Regions from separate parts of the Streptomyces sp. NPDC111628 genome, predicted to be linked through region 1. Evidence: predicted binding sites of a transcription regulator. Region 1 holds the regulator's gene; the other holds the start of a gene.
The links. The regulator HrcA, encoded in region 1, represses chaperone genes, less so after heat shock. The targets are predictions, from matches to a motif close to TTNGCACTCNGNNNNNCNGAGTGCNAA.
Positions count from the first base shown of each region.

Region 2: a site for HrcA is predicted at 3,368-3,394, ahead of groL (chaperonin GroEL). Genes of this name have one in related genera too.

Region 1 is NZ_JBVKBZ010000004.1:602,356-608,873, reverse strand. It holds gene ACZ7MF_RS24685 (hypothetical protein) at 1-146, shown strand, start outside; gene ACZ7MF_RS24680 (16S rRNA (uracil(1498)-N(3))-methyltransferase) at 180-929, opposite strand; gene ACZ7MF_RS24675 (nitronate monooxygenase) at 926-2,020, opposite strand; gene dnaJ (molecular chaperone DnaJ) at 2,259-3,395, opposite strand; gene hrcA (heat-inducible transcriptional repressor HrcA) at 3,396-4,412, opposite strand; gene ACZ7MF_RS24660 (MBL fold metallo-hydrolase) at 4,561-5,304, shown strand; gene ACZ7MF_RS24655 (DUF3097 domain-containing protein) at 5,339-6,148, shown strand; gene hemW (radical SAM family heme chaperone HemW) at 6,263-6,518, opposite strand, start outside.
Region 2 is NZ_JBVKBZ010000001.1:173,283-179,800, forward strand. It holds gene ACZ7MF_RS00870 (glucosyl-3-phosphoglycerate synthase) at 1-728, opposite strand, end outside; SAM riboswitch class I at 881-1,028, shown strand; gene thrC (threonine synthase) at 1,046-2,338, shown strand; gene ACZ7MF_RS00880 (MoaD/ThiS family protein) at 2,335-2,610, shown strand; gene ACZ7MF_RS00885 (cold-shock protein) at 3,029-3,232, shown strand; gene groL (chaperonin GroEL) at 3,557-5,182, shown strand; gene ACZ7MF_RS00895 (NADH:flavin oxidoreductase) at 5,417-6,518, shown strand, end outside.

The DNA of each region.
Region 1 (6,518 bases):
ACCTGCGCGAACCCGGGGTCGTACGGGCGCTGGTCGAGGAGGCCGGGCGGCGCGGGCTGCTGCCCTGGGACGGGCCCGGGGGCCGGCCGGTGGAGCTGGACGGCTGGGAGCTGTTCCCCGCCGTGGTCGCCGCCACCGACGGCTGACCGGGGCCGTCGGGACCCGGCAATCCGGCGCCGTCAGGACCAGCGGCCGGTGCGGGCCAGGAGTACGGCGGTCGCGGCGGTGCCCGCGGTGGAGGTGCGCAGGACGCTGCGGCCCAGGCGGTAGGGGTTCGCACCGGCCTCGGCGAACAGGGCCAACTCCTCCGGGGACACCCCGCCTTCGGGGCCGACCACCAGCACGATGTCGCCGGTGGCGGGGAGTTCGGCATCGGACAGGGGGACGTCGCCGCTCTCGTGGAGGACGGCGGCGAAGCCGGCGTCGGCCAGAAGTGAGGCAACCTGCTTGCTGCTCGCCGCGTCCGCGACGTCGGGGAAGCGGACCCGGCGGGACTGCTTGCCCGCCTCCCGGGCCGTCGCCCGCCACTTGCCGAGCGCCTTCAGGCCGCGCTCGCCCTTCCACTGCGTGATGCACCGGGACGCCGCCCAGGGCACGATCGCGTCGACCCCGACCTCGGTCATCGTCTCGACGGCCAGCTCACCGCGGTCGCCCTTGGGCAGGGCCTGGACGACGGTGATGCGGGGCTGCTCGGCCGGCTCCTCGCGCACGCCGCCCGGGACGGTGACGACCAGGCGGTCCTTGCCCTCGGCGGCCTTCACCGAGCCCTCGGCCCAGTGGCCGCGCCCGTCGGTGAGGACGACGTCCTCACCCGCCCGCAGCCGCTTGACGGAGACGGCGTGGCGTCCCTCGGGCCCGTCGAGGACGTACTCCCCCGCGGGCAGGTCCTGCGGCCGCAGGGAGTCGACCACGAACACCGGTGCCGTCATCGGGCGCCGCCTCCCGTCGCATAGCCCGACAACCCCGACAACGCTGTCCCGGCGTCGGCGAGTTCGGCCGTCAGCACCTCCACCAGCTGTCCCGCGGGCAACTCCCGGGCCATCCGGTGGCCCTGTCCCGCCCAGAGCGCCATGCCCTGCGCGTCGCCCGTCTTCGCGGCGGCCTTGCGCACCGGCGAGGTGAGGTGGTGCACCTCGGGGTAGGCGGCGGGGGCGTACCGGCCGTGCTCGCGCAGGAAGCGGTTGACCAGGGCGCGGGCGGGGCGGCCGGAGAAGGCGCGGGTGAGTTCGGTGCGGACGAAGAGCGGGTTGGTCAGCGCCTGCTTGTGCAGGTCGTGCGCGCCGGACTCGGGGGTGGCGAGGAAGGCGGTGCCCAGCTGGGCCGCGCTCGCGCCGGCCGCGAGGACCGCGGCGATCTGGCCGCCGCGCATGATGCCGCCGGCGGCGAGGATCGGCAGACTCACCGCCTCCCGGACCTGGGCGACCAGCGACAGCAGACCGGTTCCGGAGCCGCCGGTCTCCGGGTTGTCCCGGTGGGTGCCCTGGTGGCCGCCTGCCTCGACGCCCTGGGCGATCACCGCGTCGGCCCCGGACTGCTCGACGGCCCGGGCCTCGTCCACGGTGGTCGCGCCGACCAGGGCGAAGGTGCCCACGCGGTGCAGGGAGTCGACGACCTCGCGGCTGGGCACGCCGAAGTGGAAGGAGACCACCGGCACGGGGTTGTCCAGCAGCACGGCGAGCTTGGTGTCGTAGCCGTCGTCCCGGCCGCAGTCGGGGTCGCCCAGCTCGGTCTCGTACCAGGCGGCCTCGCCGGCCAGCTGGTGGGCGTAGACGTCGACGGCGGCGGGATCGGCCGTCTCCGGCTGCGGGAGGAAGAGGTTGACGCCGAAGGGACGGCTCGTGAGCCCCCTCAGCTGTTTGATCTCCTGGTACATCCCGTCCGCGGTCTTGTACCCGGCGGCCAGGAAGCCCAGCCCGCCCGCCTCGGACACCGCGGCCGCGAGCCGTGGCACGGAGACGCCGCCCGCCATGGGCGCCTGCACGATCGGGTAGGGGAAGAGATCGGTCAGTGCGGAGGACATGACGGCATGTTGTCACGTCCTCCACACAAGTCCGAATCCGGGCTTCCGTTGGCATACGCCAGGAGCATCCGCATCCCCGGAGGGGCCCTCAGCGCCCGTTGAAGGCGTCCTTCAGCCGCGAGAACAGCCCTTGCTGCCCCGGCTGACTGTGCCTGCCCGGGGGCGACCCCCGGACCCCCGGCAGACCCCGGCCGCCGGCCGCACCCGCGCAGCAAACCGACGCCCGCCAGGCTCTCCGTCAGCGCCCGTTGAACGCGTCCTTCAAGCGCGAGAACAGCCCCTGCTGCCCCGGCTGGAACTGCCCCGTCGGGCGTTCCTCGCCGCGGAGCTTGGCCAGCTCGCGCAGGAGGCGTTCCTGTTCGGGGTCGAGCTTGCCCGGGGTGGTGACCTCGACGTGCACGATGAGGTCGCCGCGGCCGCCGCCGCGCAGGTGCGTGACGCCCCGGCCGTGCTTCGGGATCGACTGGCCGGACTGGGTGCCCGGGCGGATGTCGACCTCCTCCATGCCGTCGAGGGTCTCCAGCGGCACCTTCGTGCCGAGGGCCGCCGCCGTCATCGGGATGGTGACCGTGCAGTGCAGGTCGTCGCCGCGCCGCTGGAAGGTCGAGTGGGGCAGCTCGTGGATCTCGACGTACAGGTCGCCGGCGGGGCCGCCGCCGGGGCCGACCTCGCCCTCGCCCGCGAGCTGGATCCGGGTGCCGTTGTCGACACCGGCCGGGATCTTCACGGTCAGGGTGCGCCGGGAGCGGACCCGGCCGTCGCCCGCGCACTCGGGGCACGGGGTCGGGACCACGGTGCCGAAGCCCTGGCACTGGGGGCAGGGGCGCGAGGTCATGACCTGGCCCAGGAAGGACCGGGTGACCTGCGAGACCTCACCGCGGCCGCGGCACATGTCACAGGTCTGGGCCGACGTGCCGGGCGCCGCGCCCTCGCCGTTGCAGGTGTTGCAGACGACCGCGGTGTCGACCTGGATGTCCTTGGTCGTACCGAACGCGGCCTCGTCCAGCTCGACCTCGATGCGGATCATCGCGTCCTGGCCGCGGCGGGTGCGCGAGCGCGGCCCGCGCTGCGACGCCGTGCCGAAGAACGCGTCCATGATGTCCGAGAAGTTCCCGAAGCCACCCGCGCCGAAGCCGCCCGCGCCACCGCCGGCGGCCTGCGAGAGGGGGTCGCCGCCGAGGTCGTAGACCTGCTTCTTCTGCGGGTCCGACAACACCTCGTAGGCGGCGTTGATCTCCTTGAACCGCTCCTGGGTCTTCGGATCGGGGTTGACGTCCGGATGCAGCTCGCGGGCGAGCCTCCGGAACGCCTTCTTGATCTCGTCCTGGGAAGCGTCGCGGCGCACGCCGAGTACGGCGTAGTAGTCCGTGGCCACCTACGACTCCGCCAGGATCTGTCCGACGTACCGTGCCACTGCGCGTACCGCTCCCATCGTTCCCGGGTAGTCCATGCGGGTCGGTCCGACCACGCCGAGCTTGGCAACCGCCTCGCCGCCCGAACCGTAGCCGACCGACACGACGGACGTTGAGTTGAGTCCCTCGTGGGCGTTCTCGTGACCGATTCGGACGGTCACGCCCGGATCCTTCGCCTCGCCGAGCAGCTTGAGGAGCACGACCTGCTCCTCCAGCGCCTCCAGCACCGGCCGGATCACCAAGGGGAAGTCGTGCCCGAAGCGGGTCAGATTGGCGGTGCCGCCGATCATCAGCCGCTCCTCGTTCTCCTCGACCAGCGTCTCCAGGAGAGTGGAGAGCACGGTGGAGACCGTACCGCGATCCTCGGCGTCGAAGGGCTCCGCCAGATCTTCCACCAGAGACGGCACATCCGTGAAACGGCGCCCCGCGACCCGGCTGTTGAGCCGCGCCCGCAGATCGGCCAGCGACGCCTCGCCGAACGGCGCCGGGCAGTCGACCATCCGCTGCTCCACCCGCCCGGTGTCCGTGATCAGCACGAGCATCAGGCGCGCGGGCGCGAGCGAGAGCAGCTCCACGTGCCGCACGGTCGAACGCGTCAGCGACGGATACTGCACGACGGCGACCTGCCGGGTGAGCTGCGCCAGCAGCCGCACCGTGCGGGCCACGACGTCGTCGAGGTCGACGGCGCCCTCCAGGAAGTTCTGGATGGCACGCCGCTCGGGCGCGGTCATCGGCTTGACGCCCGCCAGCTTGTCGACGAAGAGCCGGTAGCCCTTGTCGGTCGGGATGCGCCCCGCGCTGGTGTGCGGCTGTGCGATGAACCCCTCGTCCTCCAGGGCCGCCATGTCGTTGCGCACGGTGGCCGGGGAGACGCCGAGGCTGTGCCGCTCGGTGAGGGCCTTGGAGCCGACCGGTTCCTCGGTGCCGACGTAGTCCTGGACGATGGCGCGCAGCACCTTCAGCCTGCGTTCACTGAGCATCGGCGCGCACCTCCACCTGTCGTCCGCCCGTTTCCGGCCTGTCTGTCCTGGCACTCATGGCTCGCGAGTGCCAGACTTCCCCGGCCCAGTGTACGGCCGTGGGGTACACCCCCGGCAAGGCCGGGACCAAGCCGTTAGCGTCGTCGCCGTGACGGTGACTTGGGAAGAGCTGGGCTGGGAGCGGCTGGCGGACGGGGTGGGACGGTGCCGGCTGCCGGGGTGGGACTGCACGGCGGGGCTGGTGCTCGGCGCGGGCGCGGCGCTGATGGTGGACGCGGGGTCGAGCCTGGACGAGGGCGCCCGGTTGCGCGAGGCGGCGCGGCGGCTCGGCGGCCGCCGTGTGACACATCTCGCGCTGACCCACCCGCACTTCGACCACGTCTTCGGCGCGGCGGCGTTCCCGGACGCCGAGGTGTACGGCGCGTACGGGGCGGCGGGCACGGGCGCGCTGTTCGCGCCGGGCGGACATGGGCGGGAGGCGCTGCGCGCGGACGCGGTGGCGGAGGGGCTGGACGCGCGGGCGGCGCGGGAGGCGGCCGAGGCGCTCTCCCCCGTCCGGCACGAGGTCCGGGGCGAGCACCCGCTCGACCTGGGCGGTGGACGGCGGGTCCTGCTGGCCGACGTGGGCCCGGGGCACACCGGGCACGATCTGGCGGTGCTGGTGCCGGGCTCCCCGAACGTCCTGTTCTGCGGGGACCTGGTCGAGGAGTCCGGCGCGCCGCAGGCGGGGCCCGACGCCGTACCGTCGCGCTGGCCGGCCGCACTGGACCGGCTGCTGGCCGTGGGCGGCGACGACGCACTGTACGTCCCCGGTCACGGAGCGGTGGTGGACGCGGCGTTCGTCCGGGCCCAACGGGACGCGCTGGCCGCCCGGTTCGGCGTGTCGCGCTGATCACCGCGCGGGCGTTCCTCGTATCGTCGGCAGAATGCGCCAGTACTCCGCCGACCTGACCCCTCCGTGGAAGAAACCGCAGCCCGTTCCCGAGGTGTCCGCCGATCCCGGCCTGGTGGTCGAGGAGCCCGGCACCGGGTTCTGCGGCGCGGTGATCCGCTGCGAGGCGGGCACGGTGACCCTGGAGGACCGCTTCGGCAAGCACCGCGTCTTCCCGCTGGAACCGCGCGGCTTCCTCCTGGAGGGCCGCGTGGTGACGCTGGTCCGCCCGTCCTCCTCCGGTCCCGCGCGGTCCGCCCCTTCCCGTACGGCGTCCGGTTCGGTCGCCGTCCCCGGCGCCCGCGCACGGGTGGCGCGCGCCGGGCGCATCTACGTCGAGGGACGGCACGACGCCGAGCTGGTCGAGAAGGTCTGGGGCGACGATCTGCGCATCGAGGGCGTCGTCGTGGAGTACCTGGGCGGCGTGGACGACCTCCCGTCGATCGTCGCCGACTTCGCCCCCGGCCCGGACGCACGGCTGGGCGTCCTGGTGGACCACCTGGTGCCGGGTTCGAAGGAGTGGCGCATCGCGGAGGCGGTCACGAGCGAGCACGCGCTGGTCGTGGGCCACCCGTACATCGACATCTGGGAGGCGGTGAAGCCGGCATCGGTAGGCATCGACGCCTGGCCACGCGTCCCCCACGGCCAGGACTGGAAGACCGGCGTGTGCCGGGCCCTGGGCTGGCCGTCGGAGAACACCGGCGCGGTGTGGCAGGCGATCCTGGCACGGGTCGGCTCGTACAAGGACCTGAAGCCGGAGCTGCTGGGGAGGGTGGAGGAGCTGATCGACTTCGTGACGGCGTGACTTTTTCACCCAGCCGGTGATTCCAGCCCCTCCGGCGTTTGAGGAGCGGGGGTCCGGGGGCAGAGCCCCCGGGGTCGGGACGGGAAGGGGCGGCGGGGGCGAGGAGAATCCCGGTCAGTCCACCAGGTCCCGCACCACCGCGTCCGCCAGCAGCCGCCCGCGCAGCGTCAGCACGGCGTTTCCCGCCTCGTACGGTCCCTCCTGGAGCAGCCCGTCGGACAAGGCCCGCCGCGCCGCCGTGAGCCCTGCCTCCCGCAGCAGCGACAGCGGGACGCCCTCCCGCAGGCGCAGCTCCAGCAGGATGCGCTCCACGCGCCGGTCCTCGTCCGTGAGGATCTCGCGCCCCGCGCCCGGCGACTTACCCGCCGCC
Region 2 (6,518 bases), on a different contig from region 1:
ACGCGGACCCCGACGTCGACCTGCGCGAGCGCGTCCAGGCCCACCAGGTGCAGGGCGTCGACCAGCATGCCCAGCTCGACGCCGTAGCCGACCGGGAAGGGGAGCCGTTCCAGCAGCGAGCGGCGGGCCGCGTACTCCCCGCCCAGCGGCTGGACGAAGCCGGCCAGCTGCGGCCAGTGCATGTTGAGCAGCGGGCGGGCCATCAGCTCGGTGACCCGGCCGCCCTGCCCGGCCGCCCCGGCCAGCGGACGGTCGTACATGGCCTTGACGAGGTGCACGTCCGGATCGGTGAGCAGCGGGCCCACGATCCCGGAGACGAAGTCGGCGGAGAACTCGCGCAGGTCCGCGTCGACGAAGCAGACGATGTCCCCGCCGGTGACCAGCAGCGAACGCCACAGCACCTCGCCCTTGCCGGGCACGGCGGGGATGCGGGGCAGGATCGCGTCGCGGTGCACGACGCGCGCCCCGGCCGCCGCGGCCACCTCCGACGTCCGGTCGCTCGACCCGGAGTCCACGACCACGATCTCGTCCACGAGCGGATGGCGGAGCACCAGCTCCCGCCGGATCACCGAGACGATGTCGCCGACGGTCGCCTGCTCGTCCAGGGCGGGGAGCACCACGCTCACCGACTGACCGGTGGCGTGCTTGGCGGACAGAAGGTGCTGGACCGGCCGGTCCGCGGCCGACCAGGAGCGTGCGTTCAGCCAGCGCTCGACTTCTTCCAGCACGTCCCGTGGTCTCCTTCGTGATCCATTGTGATCCATCTCGCGGTACGGACGACTATCTCAACCGTCCTGGCCTTCGGTTACAGTCTTGAACAACGCGTGGGACCCCCGCATGCCGGGGTCGCCGTGTGCACCACCGAAAAACAACCACATACCGCTCATCCAGAGGGGCAGAGGGATACGGCCCGATGAAGCCCCGGCAACCCTCCAGCCGGCTCTTGTCACACGGACGTGGCGAGGCTCCCGGCTAGGGAAGGTGCCAAATCCGTCTCACGGCGAGATGCGTCGTGAGGAAGATGAGGAGAAAGGGCCTCGCCTCCATGGCTGTGCAGACTGCCGAAACCTCCACGAACTCCGCCGACGGCACCGTCGACCTCGGCCCCGCCGCCGCGTTGAGCTGCCGGGAGTGCGGCCACAAGGTCCCGCTCGGACCGGTCTTCGCCTGCGAAGAGTGTTTCGGCCCCCTCGAGATCGCCTACGACTTCTCGGCCTACGACACCGAAGAGCTGCGCAAGCGGATCGAAGCGGGCCCCGCGAACATCTGGCGCTACGCCCCCCTGCTGCCCGTCCCCGCCGACGTGGCGACCAAGCCGAACATCAACCCCGGCTGGACCAAGCTCGTCCAGGCCGACAACCTCGCCCGCGAGCTGGGCGTCACCGGCGGGCTGTACGTCAAGGACGACTCCGGCAACCCGACGCACTCCTTCAAGGACCGCGTCGTCGCCCAGGCCATCGAGGCCGCCCGCGCCTTCGGCTTCACCACCCTGTCCTGCTCCTCCACCGGCAACCTCGCCGGTGCCGTCGGCGCCGCCGCCGCCCGGGCCGGCTTCCGCTCCTGCGTGTTCATCCCGCACGACCTGGAGCAGGGCAAGATCGTCATGGCCGCCGTCTACGGCGGCGAGCTGGTCGGCATCGAGGGCAACTACGACGACGTGAACCGCTTCTGCTCCGAGCTGATCGGCGACCCGGCCGGCGAGGGCTGGGGCTTCGTCAACGTCAACCTGCGCCCCTACTACGCCGAGGGTTCCAAGACCCTCGCGTACGAGATCTGCGAGCAGCTCGGCTGGCGGCTGCCCGACCAGCTCGTCGTGCCGATCGCGTCCGGCTCCCAGCTGACGAAGATCGACAAGGGGCTCAAGGAGCTGATCGAGCTCGGTCTGGTCGAGGACCGGCCGTACAAGATCTTCGGCGCGCAGGCCGAGGGCTGCTCGCCGGTCTCCACGGCGTTCAAGGCCGGTCACGACGTGGTCCGCCCGCAGAAGCCGAACACCATCGCCAAGTCGCTGGCCATCGGCAACCCGGCCGACGGCCCGTACGTCCTCGACATCGCCCGCCGCACCGGCGGCGCCGTGGAGGACGTGACCGACGAGCAGGTCGTGGACGCGATCAAGCTGCTCGCCCGCACGGAGGGCATCTTCGCGGAGACGGCGGGCGGCGTGACGGTTGGCGTCACGAAGAAGCTGATCGAGAACGGGGTGCTCGACCCGTCGCTCACCACCGTCGTCCTCAACACCGGCGACGGCCTGAAGACCCTCGACGCGGTGGCCGGCACCGGCCTCACCGCCACCATCCGCCCGAACCTGGACTCCTTCCGAGAGGCTGGCCTCGCATGAGCGTGACCGTTCGCATCCCGACCATCCTGCGTACCTACACCGGCGGCAAGGCCGAGGTGAGTGCCGACGGTGCCAACCTCGGGGAGATCATCTCCGACCTGGAGAAGAACCACACCGGCATCGCCGCCCGCGTCCTGGACGACCAGGGCAAGCTGCGCCGCTTCGTCAACGTCTACGTCAACGACGACGACGTCCGCTTCGAGCAGGGCCTTCAGACCGCGACGCCGGACGGCGCGGGCGTCTCGATCATCCCGGCGGTCGCCGGCGGCTGATCCACCGCGGATACCCCTCGTAGTGCGTATTGCCCTCTCCGTAAGAGAAACGGAGGGGGCAATTCCATGTGGTTGAGCGCGGTAGAGTTGGGGAACGCGCTCCCGATCGACACAACGGGAACCGTTAATTCCTGCCGCCCGCCCGACAAGAAGTAGCCAAAGTGCGAGCGTATTTCGCGGCTTTTGTTCCCTTTGCGTGACCCGACTTGACCCGTATTCAGGCGAAAGTTCGCCACATTCCGGACCGGGTACGTCCAGATTTCTCGTCCGATTGACCTGTTGCAGACGGCAGTTGGACAGATACATTCAGCCGCGGTCGACGCGTTCCGGCGCACGCCCCCAGTCGTGAGGGGGCGAGGTCTGACCCGGGTCCGCGAAGTGCGGATCTGTGCAAGGGCCAGTAATAGGGGAGTTAGGCATGGCTCAGGGCACCGTCAAGTGGTTCAACGCGGAGAAGGGGTACGGCTTCATCGCGGTCGACGGTGGTGCGGATGTTTTCGTCCACTACAGCGCGATTCAGATGGACGGCTACCGCACCCTCGAAGAAGGCCAGCGGGTCGAGTTCGAGATCTCGCAGGGTCAGAAGGGCCCGCAGGCCGACATGGTTCGCCTCAGCGCCTGAGACGCGCGGCCACCGCAACCCGGTCTTCATCCGAAGGGCCCGTACCCGCTGGGTACGGGCCCTTCGGCCTGCCCGGACGCCCCTCGTCCCCTTGTTCGCGGGTGGCTGACGGCGGGGCCCGATCGCCGAGAGGCGCTTGCACTCGACCATGCCGAGTGCTAATCATTGGCGTTAGCACTCTGAAGGTGAGAGTGACAACGAAGGACCGGGTCGGTGAGGCCCGCAGGCCGGGTGGGGAAGGAACCACAAGGCAGGCGAGCCGTCCGTCGCGGGCGCGGGCGCGGTCCGAAGGAATCACCCCCAGTCCTGGAGGGACCACTTCACATGGCCAAGATCATCGCGTTCGACGAGGAGGCGCGGCGCGGCCTCGAGCGCGGCATGAACCAGCTCGCGGACGCCGTCAAGGTGACGCTCGGCCCCAAGGGCCGCAACGTCGTCCTCGAGAAGAAGTGGGGCGCCCCCACGATCACCAACGATGGTGTCTCCATCGCCAAGGAGATCGAGCTCGAGGACCCGTACGAGAAGATCGGCGCCGAGCTGGTCAAGGAAGTCGCCAAGAAGACGGACGACGTCGCCGGCGACGGTACGACCACCGCGACCGTTCTCGCCCAGGCCCTGGTCAAGGAAGGCCTGCGCAACGTCGCGGCCGGTGCCAACCCGATGGCCCTCAAGCGCGGTATCGAGAAGGCCGTCGAGGCCGTCTCCGCCGCCCTGCTGGAGCAGGCCAAGGACGTCGAGACCAAGGAGCAGATCGCCTCCACGGCCTCGATCTCCGCCGCCGACACCCAGATCGGCGAGCTCATCGCCGAGGCCATGGACAAGGTCGGCAAGGAAGGCGTCATCACCGTCGAGGAGTCCCAGACCTTCGGTCTGGAGCTGGAGCTCACCGAGGGTATGCGCTTCGACAAGGGCTACATCTCGGCGTACTTCGCCACCGACATGGAGCGTATGGAGGCGTCGCTCGACGACCCGTACATCCTGATCGCCAACTCCAAGATCGGCAACGTCAAGGACCTGCTGCCGCTCCTGGAGAAGGTCATGCAGTCGGGCAAGCCGCTGCTGATCATCGCCGAGGACGTCGAGGGCGAGGCCCTGTCGACCCTGGTCGTCAACAAGATCCGCGGCACCTTCAAGTCCGTCGCCGTCAAGGCCCCGGGCTTCGGCGACCGCCGCAAGGCCATGCTCGGCGACATCGCCATCCTCACGGGCGGCGAGGTCATCTCCGAGGAGGTCGGCCTCAAGCTGGAGAACGCCTCGCTCGACCTGCTGGGCAGCGCGCGCAAGGTCGTCATCACCAAGGACGAGACCACGATCGTGGACGGCGCCGGTTCGGCCGACCAGGTCCAGGGCCGCGTCAACCAGATCCGCGCCGAGATCGAGAACAGCGACTCGGACTACGACCGCGAGAAGCTCCAGGAGCGTCTGGCGAAGCTGGCCGGCGGCGTGGCCGTCATCAAGGCCGGTGCCGCCACCGAGGTCGAGCTCAAGGAGCGCAAGCACCGCATCGAGGACGCCGTTCGCAACGCGAAGGCGGCCGTCGAGGAGGGCATCGTCGCCGGTGGTGGCGTGGCCCTGCTCCAGGCCTCCCAGGTCTTCGAGAAGCTGGAGCTGTCGGGTGACGAGGCGACCGGCGCCAACGCCGTGAAGCTCGCCCTGGAGGCCCCGCTGAAGCAGATCGCCGTCAACGGCGGTCTCGAGGGCGGCGTCGTCGTGGAGAAGGTCCGCAACCTGACCGTCGGCCACGGCCTGAACGCCGCCTCCGGTGAGTACGTCGACATGATCGCCGAGGGCATCATCGACCCGGCGAAGGTGACCCGCTCTGCCCTGCAGAACGCCGCCTCCATCGCCGCGCTGTTCCTCACCACCGAGGCCGTCATCGCCGACAAGCCCGAGAAGGCCGCTCCGGCGGGCGCCCCGGGCGGCATGCCGGGCGGTGACATGGACTTCTGATCGACCGGTTCCGGTTGATCGACCGTCCAGCACGGACCGAGGGCGGCACTCCCCGCGAGGGGGGTGCCGCCCTCGGGCGTGTCCGCGCTCACCCGCCGCCCGCCCCGTTTTGCTGTGGCCAGGATCACATCGGGCGGCCGGGCGGAATGGTCCGGCGGGGCGGGCCGGTTCCCGTTGGAGTGCGATGAATGCGCGCGCACATACCGACCGGTACCCCGACTCAGGAGCCCCCACGTGACCGTCACCCCCGCCGAGGCCGCCACCCGCGCCGCCCAACTGCTCGCCCGCCCGGCCACCATCAACGGCCTCACCGTGCCCAACCGCATCGCGATGGCGCCGATGACCCGGATGTTCTCCCCCGGCGGCGTCCCCGGCGAGGACGTGGTGTCGTACTACTCCCGCCGCGCCGCCGCCGGCGTCGGACTGATCGTCACCGAGGGCACCTACGTCGGCCACGACTCGGCCGGGCAGAGCGACCGCGTCCCGCGCTTCCACGGCGAGGAGCAGCTCGCCGGGTGGGCGAAGGTCGCCGAGGCGGTGCACGCGGCGGGCGGCACGATCGTGCCGCAGCTGTGGCACATCGGCATGGTCCGCAAGGCCGGGGAGCAGCCCTTCCCGGAGGCCCCCGCCGTCGGGCCGTCCGGCCTGCGCATCGGCGAGGACGAGCCCACCGGCACCGCGATGACCCAGCGCGACCTGGACGACGTCATCGGCGCCTTCGCCGAGTCCGCCGCGGCCGCCGAGCGCATCGGCTTCGACGGCGTGGAGATCCACGGCGCCCACGGCTACCTCGTCGACCAGTTCCTGTGGTCCGGCACCAACCGCCGCACCGACGCCTACGGCGGCGACCCCGTCGCCCGGACCAGGTTCGCCGCCGAGATCGTGGCCGCCGTACGGGAGACGGTCTCCGCCGACTTCCCCGTGATCTTCCGCTACTCCCAGTGGAAGCAGGACGTCTACGGCGCCCGCCTCGCCGAGACGCCCCAGGAACTGGAGGCGATCCTCGCCCCGCTCGCCTCGGCCGGTGTCGACGCCTTCCACGCCTCCACCCGCCGCTACTGGCTCCCGGAGTTCGAGGACTCGGACCTCAACCTCGCGGGCTGGACCAAGAAGCTCACCGGCAGGACCGCCATCACCGTCGGCTCGGTCGGCCTCGACGGCGACTTCACCAAGGCCTTCCAGGGCGAGGGCGCCCCCGTCGGCAGCCTCGACAACCTCTTCGACCGCCTGGAACGCGACGAGTTCGACCTGGTCGCCGTCGGCCGCGCGCTGCTCCACGACCCGCGGTGGGCCGAGAAGGTCCTCGACGGACGCTTCGACGAACTCGCCCCGTACG